4 regions of the Neobacillus sp. S1227 genome follow, and region 1 is predicted to be linked to each of the others. Evidence: predicted binding sites of a transcription regulator. Region 1 holds the regulator's gene; each other region holds the start of a gene.
What was found. Region 1 encodes Rex, which represses fermentation and respiration genes when NADH is low (regulators of the CRP and FNR family bind a similar motif). Its sites were predicted from a motif close to TTGTGAAATATTTCACAA; they were not measured.
Positions count from the first base shown of each region.

Region 2: a site for Rex is predicted at 2,941-2,958, ahead of adhE (bifunctional acetaldehyde-CoA/alcohol dehydrogenase). Genes of this name have one in related genera too.
Region 3: a site for Rex is predicted at 2,136-2,153, ahead of ACZ5AE_RS18250 (formate/nitrite transporter family protein). Genes of this name have one in related genera too.
Region 4: a site for Rex is predicted at 2,675-2,692, ahead of nirB (nitrite reductase large subunit NirB). Genes of this name have one in related genera too.

Region 1 covers NZ_AP038276.1:254,149-258,988, reverse strand. Annotated here, with positions in the region: gene groES (co-chaperone GroES) at 1-122, opposite strand, end outside; gene ACZ5AE_RS01435 (lysostaphin resistance A-like protein) at 425-1,147, shown strand; gene ACZ5AE_RS01430 (YdiK family protein) at 1,144-1,344, shown strand; gene ACZ5AE_RS01425 (DUF4395 domain-containing protein) at 1,550-1,975, opposite strand; gene ACZ5AE_RS01420 (redox-sensing transcriptional repressor Rex) at 2,129-2,782, opposite strand; gene moaC (cyclic pyranopterin monophosphate synthase MoaC) at 2,815-3,303, opposite strand; gene ACZ5AE_RS01410 (ABC-F family ATP-binding cassette domain-containing protein) at 3,467-4,840, shown strand, end outside.
Region 2 covers NZ_AP038276.1:1,675,160-1,679,999, forward strand. Annotated here, with positions in the region: gene ppc (phosphoenolpyruvate carboxylase) at 140-2,893, shown strand; gene adhE (bifunctional acetaldehyde-CoA/alcohol dehydrogenase) at 3,080-4,840, shown strand, end outside.
Region 3 covers NZ_AP038276.1:3,661,417-3,666,256, forward strand. Annotated here, with positions in the region: gene fdhF (formate dehydrogenase subunit alpha) at 1-1,004, opposite strand, end outside; gene ACZ5AE_RS18250 (formate/nitrite transporter family protein) at 1,263-2,078, opposite strand; gene larA (nickel-dependent lactate racemase) at 2,356-3,618, opposite strand; gene ACZ5AE_RS18260 (2-keto-3-deoxygluconate permease) at 3,856-4,824, opposite strand.
Region 4 covers NZ_AP038276.1:2,496,678-2,501,517, forward strand. Annotated here, with positions in the region: gene ACZ5AE_RS12685 ((2Fe-2S)-binding protein) at 1-472, shown strand, start outside; gene nasC (assimilatory nitrate reductase catalytic subunit NasC) at 465-2,600, shown strand; gene nirB (nitrite reductase large subunit NirB) at 2,707-4,840, shown strand, end outside.

The DNA of each region.
Region 1 (4,840 bases):
GCAACAACTTTTCCTTCCTGAGGCTTTTCCTTCGCTGTATCCGGTAATACGATACCGCTTGCAGTTTTTTCTTCTGTTTCAACTAGTTCGATGATAATGCGATCACCTAATGGTCTTAACACTAAAAACAACCTCCTCAAATTCTATGTTATCAGTCATTATTAGCACTCAACATCACTGAGTGCTAACACAATTATTATAATAATGAATCTTAAAATCTTTTGCAAGTCTGATGCATAAAAATATTAAAAAAAAGATACCTTTTTTTCCACCTTATAAAGTATGGATAAAATACAATTTTCCTATTCAATATTTTTCAAAGCAAGTATTCAAAATTGAAACTAATTTGTTATTAAAGGTAGAATGAAGAATAGTGATTGATTACATTTCGATTGGAAAAACTAGATTGAAAAGGAGTAATGATTTGAAAAAGGAATACTGGATTGTCCTTATTGTTTATATTGCCATGCAGCTCTCCAGCTTTGCCGGGATTCCAGCATTTATGTTTGGATTTCGCCTTTTTGGATGGAGTCAGGAATTTGTGGTGCCGGTTTGGCTGATCACTAGTTTCACCCTTGCCTTTCTCCTCATTCTTGTTATCCTAAGAAAAGAAATGCAGCCTGGAGTCCATAGTAAAAGAAACACTTCCATCGGGCATTCGATAATGTGGGCGATTTTAGGGGTTTTCCTTGCTCTTTTTGCCCAATATGCGGCTGCCATCATTGAGCGCCTTATTGGGATTGAATTGGGCTCTAAAAATACACAGGAAATCCTCACGATAATTAATGCCTTTCCATTAGCCATTCTTGTAACGAGTATTATCGGCCCGATTTTAGAGGAAATTGTGTTTCGAAAAATTATCTTTGGGGCTTTTTATAAACGGTTTAATTTCTTTATTTCTGCGCTAATCAGCTCGGTGATCTTTGCGCTTGTCCATATGGAGCCTGAGCATCTGCTTATTTACTCGGCGATGGGCTTTACCTTTGCTTTTCTTTATGTAAAAACTAAACGGATCCTGGTGCCGATTTTCGCCCATGTATCTATGAACACGATGGTCGTCCTTGTTCAGTCGGTTTATAAGGATGACATTGAGCGGCTGATGCGTGAGGCAGAGGCAGTTCAAAACTTTATCGGAGGATTTCTATGAGACGTTCACCTTTGTTTTCCGGTTTGATTTATTTAATACTTGGGGCCCTGTTCACCTATTTTGCCATCGATGATGTTCAAAACAATGGCTGGGGCTTCTTTAGTTACCTTTTGGTCATCCTGGCCACCTTTGACTTTGGATCAGCCTTAAAGATGATTGTTTTTCATTTTAAATATAAGGGGCAAATGAAGAAATGAGGCTGTCACATAAACAGCCTCTTTCTTATTAATCTCCGGTTTCCTTTAGCGCATTCTGTTGATAGGTTTTAAAGAATACATCACAGAACGCCCTCGACAAGGTCAACACAATACCGACCGCAACTGCAATCCCCTTATCCTTAGGACTAGGTAAAATGTAAGCAAAAAAACAAAAAAAGAGGCTGAATAATTCAGACCTCTAACTTTATTGGTTCGCCCTTTTATAACGGTATTGGTTCCACTGATAATGAATAAAACATCCGATGCAAAATCCAAGTATCGCGATAAAGGCGGCCACAGCAACCATAACCGTAAATATATAGCCTACAGTATTCCATCCCAGCAGGAATCCTGCAAATCCAATTCCCAAACACGATACGGCAATTTTTTGATTAAATTGCTGCTGCTCCCAATCCTCCGGTATATAAGCCTTTGGATCCTTTCTTAAAAACAGTTTTGCTATTTGCATAATCGGATTAAATCCGAATAAAAGACCAAACATACCGGCACTAAACGGCACTAACAAAAACCATTCCTGTCCGGATAACCATGTTAACACAACACTTATAACAATCACCCACTGGTTTGTTTTCACTAACGGCCGTGGGATTGAGCGAACTGTTTTTGTCATTTTAATCCCAACCTTCCCTATTGGATTACAATACTTATTTGTAAATTCATTTTACCCGCTTTAACTTCTTTTGTATAGTGAGCTGTATAGGAAAAATGTTTCCAAACGAAAAATGGGCCTCTCACCTATTTTGGCGAGAAGCCCATTTATTATTTATTCTTCAACTACTTCGCTTGGATAATGCTTTAAAAAGTAAACAAGTGACTGCAGCTCCACCGCCAAGTCAATATGATGCACGCGGATAGATGGAGGGACATTCAGTCTTGCTGGTGTAAAGTTTAAAATCCCTTTTACCTTCGTATTCACTAGCTTGTCTGTGATTTGCTGAGCAACCGGAGCCGGCACCGTCAAAATCGCCACCGAAATATTTTCCTCGATCAAATACTGCTCTAAATCATCCATCGAATAAACGGGAACATTGCCTATTGAACCGCCGATTTTTCCGGGATCCACATCGAAGGCGCAAGAGATTTTTGTGTTATTATTTTTTAAAAAATTGTAATGTAAAAAAGCAGTGCCGAGATTACCCACCCCGATTAACGCTACCTTTGTTAATTCATCCTGATCAAGAGTTTTCCGGAAAAACGATAACAAATAGTTTACGTTATAACCGTACCCTTTTTTTCCAAGGGCACCAAAATAAGAGAAATCCCTGCGAATTGTTGCCGAATCGACCTTTACTGCTTCACTTAATTCTGCAGATGACACCCTTTGCTTGCCAGAAGAATGAAGGTTTTGTAAAAATCGATAATATAAGGGCAGACGCTTTGCTGTTGCCTGTGGTATTTTCATCGTTTCATTGGACATATTTCTCCCACCCTTCAATATTAATAGATATATTAGATTTCTCTTCTAAAATCACCGTTTTTGCCGCCAGTTTTTTCCACCAAAAAGGTTGGTCCGATCACCATCCCTTTATCAACTGCCTTGCACATATCATAAACGGTTAGGGCACAAGCAGAGGCGGCTGTTAGCGCTTCCATCTCAACCCCCGTACTGCCTTTAGTTTTAACTGATGCAGCAATATGCAGTGTATATTGTTCCTGCCCGGCCTGCTCCCAGAAAAAATTAATATTGATACCTGTTAATGGAATTGGGTGGCACATTGGAATGATATCCCATGTCTTTTTCGCCGCCATCACCGCAGCAACCTGGGCAACTGCTAAGACATCGCCCTTTTTCATTTCGTGGTTTGTGATTTTTTCATAAATTTCAGAGCTTACTGTTATGCTGGACTGGGCAACTGCCGTGCGTGCCGTTTCTGGCTTATCGCTGACATCAACCATCTTGGCCCTGCCTTCTTCATTAAAATGAGTAAATTCAGCCATATAAGAAATCCTCCTACAAAAAATAATACAATATTTTTATGTCCATGTGTGTGAAACTTTGAACTATCAGTATATTTTTTTATAATTCCATTAAAAATTTCACTTCATTGCCGACAATCGGTTAATACGGTACACTATTCGTAAGGTATTAGAGGTGAAAAAAATGATTTTATTACAGGTTAATCAACTACAAAAATATTATGGTGCTGAACTTATTTTATCGAATATAAAACTAGAATTACAAACCCGTGACCGTGTTGCCCTTGTCGGACGGAATGGAGCGGGGAAATCAACGTTATTGAAAATCATCGCCGGCGAAATAGGTTATGACGGCGGGGAAATCATCAAACCAAAGGATGTTACCGTTGGTTATTTGGCGCAAAATACGGGTTTGGAGTCCAATTTGTCCATTTGGGAGGAAATGCTGACGGTTTTTGAGAACCTGCAAGCGATGGAAAAATCGCTCCGGAAGCTGGAACAGCAAATGGCTGACCCTGCTGTTTTCGGAGACCCAGAAAAATACAAACGAGTATTAAAGGAATATGATGAATTGCAAGTTAAATTTAAAGAGCAAGGCGGCTATCAGTATGAGGCCGATATCCGCTCTGTATTGCATGGGTTAAATTTTTCTGACACGACGTTAATGATTTCAAGTCTAAGCGGCGGACAAAAAACGCGTCTCGCGCTAGGCAAACTGCTGCTGACAAGACCTGATATTTTAATTTTGGACGAACCTACCAACCATTTGGATATCGAAACCCTTTCCTGGCTGGAGCAATATCTGCAGGGTTATGAAGGCGCAATTTTAATTGTTTCGCATGACCGCTATTTTTTGGATAAAGTCGTCACTGAGGTATATGAACTATCACGCCGCCTGATTCAGCGATTTACCGGTAATTATAGCTCTTATCTTGAACAGAAAGCCGCCAATTATGAACGCGACATGAAGCTTTATGAAAAGCAGCAGGAGGAAATTTCTGCTTTAAAGGATTTCATTCAGCGCAACATCGCACGGGCCACAACTACTAAGCGGGCGCAAAGCCGGCGAAAGAAGCTTGAAAAAATGGAAATCTTGGACCGGCCATCAGGGGATGAAAAATCCGCTTCCTTCTCATTTGAAATTGAGCGGCAAAGCGGCAATGATGTACTTACTGTTGATTCGGTTGCTGTCGGCTATGATGGCGAGAAGGTTTCCGAGGATATTTCCTTTCGTGTGTATAAAGGCGACAGTATTGCCCTTGTCGGCCCTAACGGAATCGGGAAGTCGACCCTTTTAAAAACTATAATTAAAAAGCTTCCCGCTTTGGCTGGTACCATTCAATACGGGACCAATCTATCCATCGGCTATTACGATCAAGAACAAGCCAACCTAACCTCCAATAAACGCGTCTTAAACGAGCTATGGGATGAATATCCACTGAAACCGGAAAGGGAAATCCGTACGGTGCTTGGGAATTTCTTATTTTCCGGTGACGATGTGCTTAAAAACGTTTTGTCATTAAGCGGCGGCGAAAAAGCCCGCCTAGCCCTTGCCAAG
Region 2 (4,840 bases), 1.4 Mb from region 1:
GCCTGTATTCGCAGGTTTTTTATTTTTCTGGAATTTTCCCATTAAAAAGGAAATTTATTTTTTAACAAATTTCTGAAAATATGATATATTTATAAATAAAAATTTTAGTACATCATAAGATTAAAGGGAAGGTGAGAGTATGGCAGCAGATTTGATGAAAAAAGACAGCAGTCTTCCGTTACGTCGCGATGTTAAACTACTTGGCAAAATGCTAGGTGAGATTCTGGTAAACCATGGCGGTCAGGAACTATATGAGAAAGTGGAAAAAATAAGACTTATGTCCAAATCTCTTAGAACCCATTTTGACGAAGAAACTTATTCAGCGTTAAAACAGGAAATCGTTACCTTGAGCCCGCCGATGCGGAAACAGGTAATTCGAGCATTTTCGATGTATTTCCATTTAATCAACGCCGCAGAGCAAAACCATAGAATCCGCAGGCGTAAACAATATCACCTTCAAAGTGACGATATCGTCCAACCTGCTTCGATTGAAAGTGCAATCCTTTCACTGAAAGAAAATAAAATTAACTTGCAAACAATCCAAAACGTGCTGCAAAGCATATCACTTGAACTTGTTATTACAGCACATCCAACAGAGGCTGCAAAGCGCTCCATTCTTGAAATACAACAGCGAATTGCTGAAATTCTAAAAAAACTTGATCATCCACTGCTTTCAAACAGAGAGCAAAAAAAGCTCGAAGAAAGCTTGTTTAATGAAGTCGCCATTCTTTGGCAAACTGATGAATTGCGGCAAAATAAACCAACCGTAATGGATGAGGTAAGAAATGGGCTGTATTATTTTGATCAAACATTATTTGAGGTCCTACCTGATATCCATAAAGAAGTATCAGATAGTTTGGAGAAGTATTATCCTGAAACCTCTTGGGATGTTCCAAATTTCTTGCGGTTCGGCTCATGGATTGGCGGGGATCGGGATGGGAATCCGAATGTGACCCATGATGTAACCTGGGAAACATTAGGCCGGCAAAGGCGTCTTGTCTTGAAAAAATATAAAAATGTTTTAGTAGATTTAATGAAACGCTACAGCCATTCCACCTCAAGGGTAAAGGTCAGCGAAGAACTGCTGAAATATATTGGGGAAAAAGAAGATCTCTATTTGACAGAAGATAAAAAATGGCCTGTTCAAGCTGAGGTTTACCGACGCGCCTTCGCTATTATGATTGAGCGGGTAAAGCAAACCGGGAAATCAGAAATAGGCTACGGCAGGGCGGAAGAAATGCTTGATGATCTGTATTTAATAAAAAGAAGCTTAAAGCAGCATCATCCTGCCCGCCATGAACTAGGCATCATTGAAAAATTGATTCGTCAGGTCCAACTGTTTGGTTTCCATTTAGCCACACTTGATATTCGAAATCATAGCGGAGAGCATGAGTCCGCAATAACTGAAATACTTGGAAAAGTCGGCATAACTGAAACCTATGCAGCCCTCAGTGAAACTGAAAAATTGGAAATACTGCAGAAGATTCTCCTCGATCCTCGGCCGCTCCTATTATTACATGAGGATTACTCTATCGAAACACAGGAAATGATTAAAGTGTTTCAGATGATTAAAGACGCTCATGAGGAATTTGGACAAAGAGCGATTACTGTATATCTGGTAAGCATGACCCAATCACCGAGCGATTTATTAGAGGTTTTAGTTTTAGCGAAAGAAGCTGGACTATATCGTCTTCATGCGGACGGGACATTGACAAGCCATTTAAATGTTGCGCCGCTATTGGAGACTATTGATGATCTAACCGCTGGTTCACTCATCATGGAGAAACTTTTCAATATGCCAGTTTACCGCAATCATTTACAAAGCCTGCGCAATCAGCAGGAGATTATGCTTGGCTATTCAGATGGCAGTAAGGACGGGGGCACGCTGACGGCCAACTGGAAGCTTTACAAGGCACAGGTTGAAATTCATGAAATGGCGAAAAAATATCAAATCAGCCTGAAATTCTTTCATGGCCGCGGTGGTTCTTTAGGCCGCGGCGGCGGTCCTTTAAATAAGAGCCTTTTATCACAGCCGGCTGAAACTATAGGTGACGGCGTGAAAATAACCGAGCAGGGTGAGGTTTTGTCTTCCCGATACCTGCTTGAGGACATCGCCTACAGAAGCTTGGAGCAGGCTGTATCGACCCTGATACTTGCAGCAGCCCATGTTAGGGAAGAGGGAGAAGTGCGGGAGGTCTCATGGGAAACAGCAATTGAAGAAATATCAAATGCTGCTCTTGCTAAATATCAATCTCTTGTCTTTGAGGATCCTGATTTCCTTACCTATTTTCAATCTGCAACACCACTAAGGGAAGTAGGTGCTCTAAACATCGGCTCAAGACCAATGAGCCGCAAAAACCAAGGGCGCTTTGAGGACTTGCGAGCTATTCCGTGGGTTTTTGCTTGGACCCAAAGCAGACAGCTTCTTCCGGGGTGGTATGCTGCAGGAACAGGTCTGGAAGCTTTTGCTTCAGGCAGTGAGCAAAACCTAAAGCTCCTAAAGGAAATGTATCTGAACTGGCCTTTCTTCCAATCAACGATTGATAATCTTCAAATGGCTCTTATGAAGGCTGATATTACAACTGCTAAAGAATATTTAACACTTGTTGAAGATAAAACGATTGCTGAAAGAATTTTTACAAATATATTCGAGGAATATGAGAAAACAAAAGCGATTCTTTTGAAAATTACAGGGGACCAAGAATTACTCGACCATACTCCGAACATAAAAGAATCGGTGTTCCGCCGTAATCCGTATGTCGACCCACTTAATTTCCTTCAGGTCGAATTAATAAAAGAACTTAGAAAACAGGACGAGCCTGACGCTGCTATTTTGACGGAAGTTCTCTTAACCATTAGCGGGATCTCGGCCGGTTTGCGTAATACAGGTTGATTTTTGGGCCACAGACCTATTTAAGGTATGTGGCTTTTTTGAATTTTTTGTGAACTTTTATAAAATGAATGGCTGTTCATTCATTTTATCGCAAAATTCGACAAAATCAAAAAAAGTCACGTGCTATATTTATTTTGAGGGGAAAAGGAGTGATTCCATAATTCATATTACCGGAGGGATGTCTACATGGCTGTAAAAGAAAAAATTTTGCAGGAGAAAAATCAGGTTTATGCAATGATTGACGAATTAGCCAATAACGGAGCGAAAGCACTGAAAGAATACCGCTGTTATACACAGGAAATGGTGGACGAAATTGTTAAACAGATGGCTCTTGCCGCACTTGAAAACCATAAGTATTTAGCCAAACTTGCAGTAAAAGAAACACAAAGAGGGGTTTACGAAGACAAAGTTTTTAAAAACATGTTTGCAACTGAAATGATTTACAACAACATTAAAAATATGAAAACGGTTGGTGTGATTTCCGAAAATGATCATGAAGGTATGGTCGAAATGGCTGAGCCGGTTGGTGTCATTGCCGGTGTTATCCCCATTACTAATCCGACATCAACAGTCATTTTTAAATCGTTGATTTCACTTAAAACCAGAAACCCAATCATCTTTGCATTTCCTCGATTTGCTCAAAAATGCTGTACAATTGCAGCCGAGCTCCTTAGGGAAGCTGCCGAAAGGGCTGGAGCACCTAAGAATTCAATCCAGTGGATAGAGGTGCCTTCTCATGAAGCCTTTCAGGCCCTAATGAAACATCCGAAGATATCACTCATCCTTGCAACCGGCGGCCCGAATCTTGTGAAGGCAGCCTATAGCTCCGGAAAGCCTGCACTGGGCGTTGGAGCTGGAAATGTACCTTGTTATATTGAAAAAACGGCAAACATTAAACGTGCAGTCAATGACTTAATTCTGTCAAAAACCTTTGATAACGGTATGATTTGTGCTTCCGAACAAGCTCTTATCATAGATCAAGAAATTTTTGACGAAGTAAGACGGGAATTGATCGCTAATCACTGCTATTTTCTCAATGGGGAAGAAAAGCAATTGCTCGAACGCGCCGCAATCGATCAGAAAACAAAAGAGCTTAACCCAATGATTGTCGGTCTTCCTGCTTATTTAATTGCAAAAATGGCTGGAATCAATGTGCCGGTCAATACAAAGATTTTAATTGCCGAGTTAGAAGGTGTGGGACCGAAGTATCCACTATCCTGTGAAAAATTAAGCCCGATTTTAGCCTGCTACAAAGTCGATAGTTTTGCGGAAGGACTCCTTGTTGCTGAAGAGACACTTGAATATGGCGGACTCGGGCATTCGGCTGCGATTCACACTTCCAATCAGGATGTGATTGATACATTCTCTCTAAGAATGAAAGCCGGCCGGATTATTGTCAATACACCATCCACACACGGGGCAATCGGCGACATCTATAATACATCATTACCGTCCTTAACCATCGGATGCGGAACATATGGAGGGAACTCTGTGTCACAAAATGTGGGAGCTGCAAATTTACTCAATATTAAAAAAGTAGCCAGTAGAAGAAATATGACTCAGTGGTTTAAAGTTCCATCACAGATTTTCTTTGAGAAGAATTCGGTTCAAACACTTGCCGCCGTTCCCGGTATTTCAAAAGCGTTTATTGTGACTAGTCCCAGCCCGCTAAAAAATGGCTTCGTTGATAAGGTGCAATATTATTTAAAAAAGAATCCGAACAATGTTCTTTGTGATATTTTCTGGGAGGTTGAGCAGGACCCAAGTATTGAAACAGTAATGGCCGGTGCAGAACGGATGAAAAAGTTCCAGCCTGATTGTATTATCGCCCTTGGCGGAGGTTCGGTCATGGATGCTGCCAAAGCTATGTGGATGTTTTATGAACACCCCGACACAGATTTCAAGAGCCTGACGCATAAATTCTTTGATCCGAGCAAGCGAGTGGTT
Region 3 (4,840 bases), 2.4 Mb from region 1:
GCTTCATCCCAAGAGGCTTCAACAAACACATCGCCCTTACGTATTAATGGTGTGGTAATCCGCTCTTTTGAATTGACAAAATCCCAGCCGAATTTCCCTTTCACACACGTAGATACGCTGTTGACTGGGGCATTTTCAGATGGTTCAATTTTTAATATCTCGTGGTCTTTTGTCCAGACTTCAAATGAGCAGCCGACACCGCAGAACGTACAAACTGTTTTTGTTTTCTCAATGCGTGTGTCACGCATGGCTGCTTCGACTTCGGATACAGCAAAGATGGTTTGGTAATCCGGCTCCACCGCTTTGACAAGGTCAATCATCGGCGTCAGTAAGTCATCTTCGATTCCGGTCATGAATCCGGCATTTCCAAGCATCGATTTTTCCATTAAGGCATTACATGGACAAACCGTGACACACTGTCCACAGGAAACGCAGGAAGATTCATTGATACTTTTTCCCCCATCCCACAACACACGAGGCTGCTGGCGCTCCCAGTCAATCGTCAATGTTTCATTGACCTGCAGGTCCTGACAGGTTTCCACGCAGCGTCCGCACAAGATACATTGGTCCGGGTCATAACGGTAAAATGGATGGGACATATCCACTTCATATCCCTTTGAGCGGTGGGGACGAGTTTGATGTTCGACTCCCATCATTTCCGCTGTATTATGGACACGGCAATTGCCGTTGTTATTGTCGCAGACTGTACAGTACAATAAGTGATTTTCCAAAATCCGGTCCATCGCTTCTTCCTGCGCCTTTTTCGCCACCTCAGATGCTGTCAGGATATTCATCCCTTCCTCCATGACAGTCGAACAGGCCCGCATAATCGTGCCGTTCACCTCACACATACAGGTATCACAGCTTTGGACTGGACCAAGAATTTCTGAATAACAAACATGTGGATGCTGGATATCCTGTGAAATAAGGTAATCCAAGATTCGAGTTCCCGCCTCAATCTCACGCGCGGTTCCATTAATAAACACATTCACTTTTTCCGACAAAATACGTCCCTCCTAAACACAAAAAACCCCCATAAAACAGTTGCTATACCTAATTGGTATAAACCGTTTCATGGGGGGAGAATTTCTGAGCATATTTTTTATATACTAGCGATCATTCCCGCCATATTATCTGTGACAAGCAGGAAATCAAAGCAACAACTGTTACCTGATTTCAATGCCTTCTTCACTAATTTTAACATTAACACTATGAATATATCATAAATTTATATTTTTTGCGAACTAAAGCAAGTTAGATTGTTAAACGGCCTTTTTTATGTTGTTTAATGCATGTGAAGCATTAGTCCGTAATGTCTCTTTATATACCATCCAGTAGATCAAGGCGACGAAAATTCCTCCGCCAATGGCATTGCCAATAAATACCGGTACAAAGTTACTAAAATAATCGGTCCAGCTGAGGCTGCCGGCAAAAATGGCGGCTGGAATCACGAACATATTGGCCACGACGTGCTGGAAACCGATTGCAACGAATCCCATGATAGGGAACCAAATTGCAAACATCTTTCCACCAATGTCTTCAGCACCAAATGCCATCCACACCGCCAAACAGACCAGCCAGTTACAGCCGACTGCAGAAATTAATGCTTGAACAAAAGTTTCGCCTGTTTTTGCTTGGGCGATTGCCACTGTTTTTTCCAAAAATGGTCCTGTTTCTGTCAAGCCCACCACATGGCCAAAGAAGTAAGCTACAAAGATAGCACCGACAAAGTTACTAACAACAATCAGCAGCCAATTCCTCATTAGTTGCAGGATTGTTGCCCGCTTAGCCAATACTGCCATCGGCAAGGCCATCATATTTCCCGTGAGCAGTTCGCCGCCGGCAATAATAATCAGCATGAGGCCGACCGGAAAAACCGAAGCGCCGAGAAATGAGCCGAATGACCCCCATTCTTTTGGCAAGTTGCCAATTACACGTATGTCTAATAGAAAGCCCAATGCTATAAACGCTCCTCCTAAGAAACCTAACAGCAGGGCATGACGAATCGGCATTACTGCTTTTTTCGCGCCAGCTTCAACTACTTTTCGGGCAATTTGATCAGGATTATGAAATGCCATATATTTTCCTCCATTATGTATTTTTTCAATAAAAATAGCCCACCATAAAGCGGTTTCATGCAAACAAATTCACATAAACCGTTTATGATGGGCTAATATCTAAGCATTTAAAAATACTAGAAATCCTTCCCGCCAACTATAAAAATAGAATAACAGAATGAAAGTGCGACATCATGTTACATTTCATCAATGAACATTCTATTTCTAATAACATTTTATAAGATAACATATTTGTTATTTTTTGTGAACATTTTGTGACTTTTTTTATTTCAAACTACTACTCTTCAACATATGGAATTGTCAGCGGCCCTAGCGGTAAGACAGCCACAGTCATGTTTTCTCCATATGCCTGTTTAAGTTCTTCAAGTGTTTTCTCAATATTATGTGTTGGTTTAAGCATGGCACCCTTGACTTGTTCGTCTGTTAGCTTCGAATAGACGTAAACATCTGACCAAACTTGGATTACCGCCTGTTTTTGCACCTGCCATTGGTCAAACATTTTAAATTCAGGATTGTTGATCAGGTCAAGTAAGCCTTGCGGACTGTCTGCGAACTCAAAGATTTTTGCATAATTCCCATGACTTGGCAGTCCATCAGAGCATTCTGAAGCAACAATAATGGCCCCGCCTTTTTTAACAATCTTTTGTGCAGCGCTCATCCCTTTGACGGCCTGATAAAGATTCTGGTCCAACGGATATCCAGAATTGGAGGTAATGACTACATCAAACCGCTCATCACATCGGACCATAGCATGTTCCTTTACAAAAGCACATCCCTTGTCATGGGCTTCGTATAACTCTCCTGCAAATACGTTTGTGATTTCTTTTTCTTTATTCAGTGTAACATTTAACATAAAGTGTGGTTTACAAAGTCCATTGATTTCCCTTGTCATGTCCTGGACTGGGTTATTGACCATATTTCCCCATGTTGACAGCGGGTCGCCGATCATTCTGGCATTGTGGAAGGTCATAATCGTATCAATCCCGGCAATGCCTGGCATGATTCCTTTTGGCCCTCCGGAGAATCCAGCAAAAAAGTGAGGTTCAATAAATCCAGTTACAATCCGGAAATCGGCTTCGACATAGTCTTTATTGAGATACACATCACAGCCAAATTTGCTTCGTCCGATGTTTACCTGGGTGCTTTTATCATGACAGTTATTATTGATGATTCGGATATTATCGACAACCCATTCACCGAGCATTTGCACAAACTCTTCTCTGGTCTGATCGCGATGAGTCCCTGTTCCATTGATGACAACAAAATTCTCCAATGGAACGTGGCTTAATTCTTCAATTAATAACGGGACAAGAATATGGTTCGGGGTTGGTCTGGTAATATCGCTGATTGCAATGGCAACCGTATCTGTAGACTTGACCATCTCTTTTAAGGACGGGGTTCCAATTGGGTTCCTTAATGCTTGTTTAATCGCTTCCCGTTCATTTTCCATCGCAGGCAGATCTTTTGGTTCTACAACAAATGAATGATCAGGGACTTCAATTTCAAGTCCGTTTTGGCCGTACAACAGGTTTGTTTTCATGTCTATACACTCTCTTTCGCAAATGTTTTCAGGAAATGCTATCGTGCTGCCAGTTAGGTCGGCATTTCAAACTATTTATCTCCATTTAGGAGAAGACACCCTAACTGCCAAACCCCTGAGATCGCTCTCAGGGGTTTATCGTTGCTTTACATTGCCTTTTGTTAAACACCTTAAAGCATAATTAATGCTGATCAAGTATTAATCCATATTGAATAACGGATGATTTTCCAGATATCGTTAACTTGCTCTGTTCACTTGAAGTTTAAATTGCTCTTTTTTCTTAAGTCTATTTGCATACCATGCAGTAACAATTGGACATAAAATTGCTGTTACAATGACGCTCGCTGCTACCATGATTGTTGCAGACCCAGCAACCTCTGCATAAGCAGGGTTGGCAGCAGCAACGGCAGCAGGAACACCAGCAGCATTACCTGCAGTGGTAGCGGCGGCTAGTCCTGCAATTCCATTTCCGCCTGTCAATTTGTCTACAACGAATAAAGCTGAACCAGTAATAACTACAACACCAATACCTAATAAAATTCCTGTTAAACCGGCAGTTGCGACTTTGTTGAAATCCAGCCCGGCGCCAAGTCCAAATGCGAAGAAAGGGATTAAAACAGGAGCTGCTTTTCCGAAAAACTCACGGCAATCCGGATCCAAGTTTCCAATAATCATCCCTAAAACCATTGGTAAAATCGCGCCAACCATCGTTTGCCATGGGAAACCAGCAAGGCCGGCAAGACCTAGAGAAACCATTGTCAAGAAAGGACCGGACTCAAGTGACATGATAGAGTATGCACCGGCATCCTCAGCTTTACCGAATTGGCCCATCAACGCCATGTACATACCACCATTTGTATCATTCATGGAAGCAACAATCGCCAATACTGACAATCCTCCAAGGACCATTCCATTACCGATAAACTGTGCCGCTATGATACCGATTATGGCTGCCACACCAATTTTGGTTAATAGTAACGCGCCGCCCTTCTTGGCGATGTAAGGTGTAGCTTTAAAACTTAAGGTTGTACCCATGCAGAAGAAGAATACTGCTAGTATTGGCATTGCTCCTCCCCAAAGTGCCCCGGTGAATGACCCGAAAAAAGTAGGAGTGCCTGGGAATAGCGTGTTTAGTGTTGCACCAATGAGCAGGGGGAACAGCATCATCGAACCAGGAATTCTATCAAGTGTAGCTTTGATTTTCATAGATTTAAAGCTCCTC
Region 4 (4,840 bases), 2.2 Mb from region 1:
CAAAACTTTTATCAGTGAAAAAATATGTAACTGCGACTGGCATCCCGCTCCTCAAATAGCGGATGGCCTTCAAATGAAATTCGAATGGCTATTAACACCCTATCCTATAAAAATCGACATTACCCCATGTATGCATAATGTGGAGGTTCCAGTAACCAAGGATATTGGTCTGATTGGAATTGACAGGGGATGGGAAATTTATGTAGGCGGCAGCGGTGGGGGCGTCCCTCGAAGCGGAAAATTATTATGTATTGCAGGAACCAAGGAGGAAGCAATTGATATGGTTTCTGGTTTTATCCAATATTATAGAGAAACAGCCAATTACCGTGAGCGGACATGGCAATGGTTAGAACGAGCGGGCTTAATGCATGTAAGAGAAGTATTGTTTGAAGATGAGCTTCTCTCCCAACTGCTTAAAAGGCTGAGTGAGGATGAATCGAGAGGGAAGAAAAGGGTGGGCGTCCATGACTGAGTTATTATTAAAGTATTTTCGAACGAAGCAGCAGGAAGTGGAAAAGGAAAAAAGGTACGATACACAATGTCCATTTTGCAGCATGCAATGTAAGATGCAGCTGATTGAACAATCGATTGTTTCAAGGAAAAAATATATGACCGTCGGGAAAGATAATCCAACCTCCGAGGGCCGCTTATGCATGAAGGGTTCAAATGCCCATCAACATGCTTTCCATCGCGACAGGTTGAAATACCCGTTATTAAAAGTTAACGGGGAATTTGTCCGCATATCCTGGGAGGAAGCATTGAACCACATCAAAGAAAAGTTTACCCGAATTCAGGCGGAGGATGGTCTGAATGCCTTGTCCGTTTACGGGAGCGCGTCCATCACTAGTGAAGAAGCATACTTGCTGGGGAAATTTGCACGGGTAGCGTTAAAAACCAAATACATTGACTATAATGGCCGTTTTTGCATGTCTGCTGCAGCTTCCGCCGCCAACCAAACGTTTGGAATGGACAGAGGCTTCACTAACAGTTTGTCCGAAATTCCGTCAACAAAGTGCATTATTTTGGCAGGGACAAACATTGCCGAATGTCAGCCGACTATAATGCCGTATTTTGATAAGGCCAAACAAAATGGTGCATTTATCATAGCTATTGACCCGCGGGAAACAGCGACAACGAAATTGGCTGATTTACATTTACAGCTAAAACCGGGAACAGATGCCGTACTGGCCAACGGATTATTAAAGGTCATCATACAAGATGGCTATTTGGATCATGGGTTTTTAAAGGAGCGGGTAAATGGTTTTGAAGCTGTTAAAGACTATGTCCTCAGCTTGGACTTGGCCCGAATTGCAGAACAGACGGGTGTATCCGTCGAGCAAATTCGGACAGCGGCGAGAAAATTTGGAAAAGAAGAATCAGGAATGATTTTTACCGCCAGAGGGGTGGAGCAGCAAACGGACGGCTCTTTTGCTGTTCGTAATTTCCTGAATATTCTGCTTGTTACAGGGAAAATCGGAAAACCGAATTGCGGTTATGGAGCGATTACTGGTCAGGGAAATGGCCAAGGAGCAAGAGAACACGGTCAAAAGGCAGACCAGCTGCCCGGTTACCGCTCGATTGAGAATAAGGAGCACCGCGAATATATGGCCCACGTCTGGGGTATCCCTGTGGATGAATTGCCCCGAAAGGGAGTTTCAGCCTATGAAATGATGGAAAAAATTCATGAAGGTGAAATAACGGGAATGCTGCTCATGTGTTCCAACCCGATTGTTTCTAATCCGAATGCCGTTTTCGTAAAAGAAGCTCTAAAAAAATTAAAATTCTTCGTGGCAGTAGATTTATTTGTATCCGAGACTGCAAGATTAGCAGATTTAATTTTACCAAGTTCTTCTTATCTTGAAGATACAGGGACAATGACGAATGTAGAAGGCCGGGTAATGTTAAGGGAAGCGAGCTTTCCGTGTCCTGGAGAGGTGAAACATGATTGGGAGATTATTTGTGAAATCGCTAGAGTTCTAGGCAAAGGGAATTATTTTTCCTATGCATCACCGGAAGATATTTTTAATGAGTTACGAATCGCGAGCCGCGGCGGAATCGCTGATTATTTCGGGATAACATATGACCGTTTGAAACAGGAAGGCGGTGTGTTTTGGCCGTGTCCGGATGAATCAAGCAATGGGACAAATAGATTGTTTGAAACTGCTTTTGCCCATCCTGATGGCAAAGCGGGTATGGTGGTAGTGCCGAATGAATTGGCAACTTCTAAAGAAAAGGCAAACGAAGAGTATCCCTTATATCTAACAACAGGACGAGTCGTTTCGCATTATCTAACAGGTGTGCAAACAAGAAAAAGCCCGGCATTAGCGGCCAGAAACATTGAATCTTTTCTGGAAATACATCCTTCAACTGCGATGGCCTACGGAATTGGCGATGAAAGGTTGGTGAAAATTGAATCTAGAAGGGGGAGTATCGTTGTAAGAAGCAAATGGTCGGAAACAATACGTCCGGATACGGTGTTTGTTCCTTTCCATTGGGCGGATTCACAAAATGTGAACATACTCGTATCAAAGGAACTGGATCCGATTTGCAAAATGCCAGGTTATAAAGTGAGTGCCGTTCGAGTTAGTCCGCTTGTTTGAATGAAAGATTTAATTCAAAAACTGCGTTAGAAAACCTCACATGAATGGTAACAAGTTGAAAAGGGTGTGATATATTTTAAAAAACTACACAAGGAGGGAATGCCAGGTGGAAAAGAAAAAGCTCGTTTTAGTCGGGAATGGCATGGCTGGTATTAAGACCATTGAAGAAATCCTACGTGTTTCAAATGAATTGTTTGAGATTACTATTTTCGGAAGTGAGCCGCATCCGAATTATAATAGAATTTTGCTCTCAAAGGTTCTGCAGGGCGATACAAGTGTTAAAGATATAACGTTAAATGACTGGGCCTGGTATAGTAATCATAATATTCAATTATATACAGGAGAATCAGTAATCAAAATTGATCATTGCAGGAAAACAGTCATTACAGATAAAGGCAGGATAGAGCCTTATGATGAATTAATTTTGGCAACGGGTTCACTACCTTTCATCCTTCCAATACCCGGAAAAGATATAGAAGGGGTAACCGCCTTTCGTGATATCAAGGACACAGAAGTCATGCTGGAGGCATCCAAACAATTTAAAAAGGCAGCAGTAATTGGAGGCGGCCTGCTCGGGCTAGAAGCGGCAAGGGGACTATTAAACTTAGGAATGGATGTTACGGTCATCCATCTTGCCCCTTATCTGATGGAACGCCAATTAGACCCAACAGCCGGGAAACTGCTCCAAACAGAATTAGAAAAACAAGGCGTGAACTTTTTATTAGAAAAACAAACACAGGAAATCTTAGGAGAAGAACGGGTAAATGGATTGAGATTCAGTGATGGGACGGAGCTTGAAGCGGACTTAGTGGTGATGGCAGTTGGGATTAAACCGAATGTTGAGCTGGCAAAAGAAAGCGGGCTGCTTGTCAATCGCGGCATTGTTGTCAATGATTATATGGAAACGAATATCCCTCATATTTATGCGGTTGGCGAGTGCGCAGAACATAACGGAATTGCTTATGGTTTAGTGGCACCTTTGTATGAACAAGGAAGAGTATTAGCCAAACAAATCTCTGGGGTTAGAACGGAACCGTATAAAGGCTCTATTTTATTTACTCAGTTAAAGGTTTCGGGTGTTGAAGTTTTTTCAGCCGGAGACTTTTATGAGGAGGAAGACAAAAAAGCCATCAAAGTCTTTGATGAACAAGATAACATTTATAAGAAAATTGTCTTACGAGGAGATCAAATTGTCGGTGCTGTCCTATTTGGTAACAGCAGCGAAGGAAACCGTTTAGTTTCCATGATTCAAAAGGAAACGGACATTTCCGATTTAACAAAAGTGTCCATTTTAAACCAAACAGGTGAAGGTCATGGAGACAGTTTGACAGCTGCGATGAGCAATGAAGAAATTATTTGCGGCTGTAATGGAGTGTCGAAAGGTACTATCATCGAAGCGATTCAGGAAAAAGGATGCTCGACAGTCAATGCTATTAAGGAATGTACGAGTGCATCGCGTTCCTGCGGAGGCTGCAAACCACTTGTAGCAGAGATTTTACAGATTACCTTAGGATGCGAGGCTGATGTCTCTTTACAAAAAGAACCGATGTGCAGCTGTACATCACTATCAAGAGATGAAGTGATTGAAGAAATTAAAACAAAAGGGTTGACCCACATAAAAGAAATTATGTTTGTTCTAGGGTGGAGCACAGAAGAAGGATGCTCAAAATGTCGTCCTGCTCTGAATTACTATTTAGGAATGGTTAATCCAACCGGTTATGAAGATGAAAAGCAATCGCGTTTTGTGAATGAGCGTATGCATGCGAATATTCAAAAAGACGGAACATATTCAGTCGTTCCAAGGATGTATGGAGGAGTGACGAATTCACATGACCTAAGACGGATTGCAGACGTGGTTGATAAATATGATATCCCATTAGTCAAATTAACTGGTGGGCAGCGAATTGACCTGCTCGGGGTCAAAAAAGAAGACTTGCCAAGAGTATGGAAGGATTTGGACATGCCGTCAGGGTTTGCCTACGGAAAATCGCTTCGGACTGTTAAAACCTGCGTCGGAGATCAATTTTGCCGATTTGGCACCCAGGATTCAATTAGCTTGGGAATAATGCTGGAAAAGAAATTTGAAGGTCTGCAAACTCCTCATAAAGTAAAAATGGCCGTATCCGCATGCCCTAGAAGCTGTGCTGAGTCCGGATTCAAAGATATTGGTTTTATCGGAATCGACGGCGGCTGGGAAATTTATGTTGGGGGCAATGGAGGGACCCACGTCCGCGGCGGGG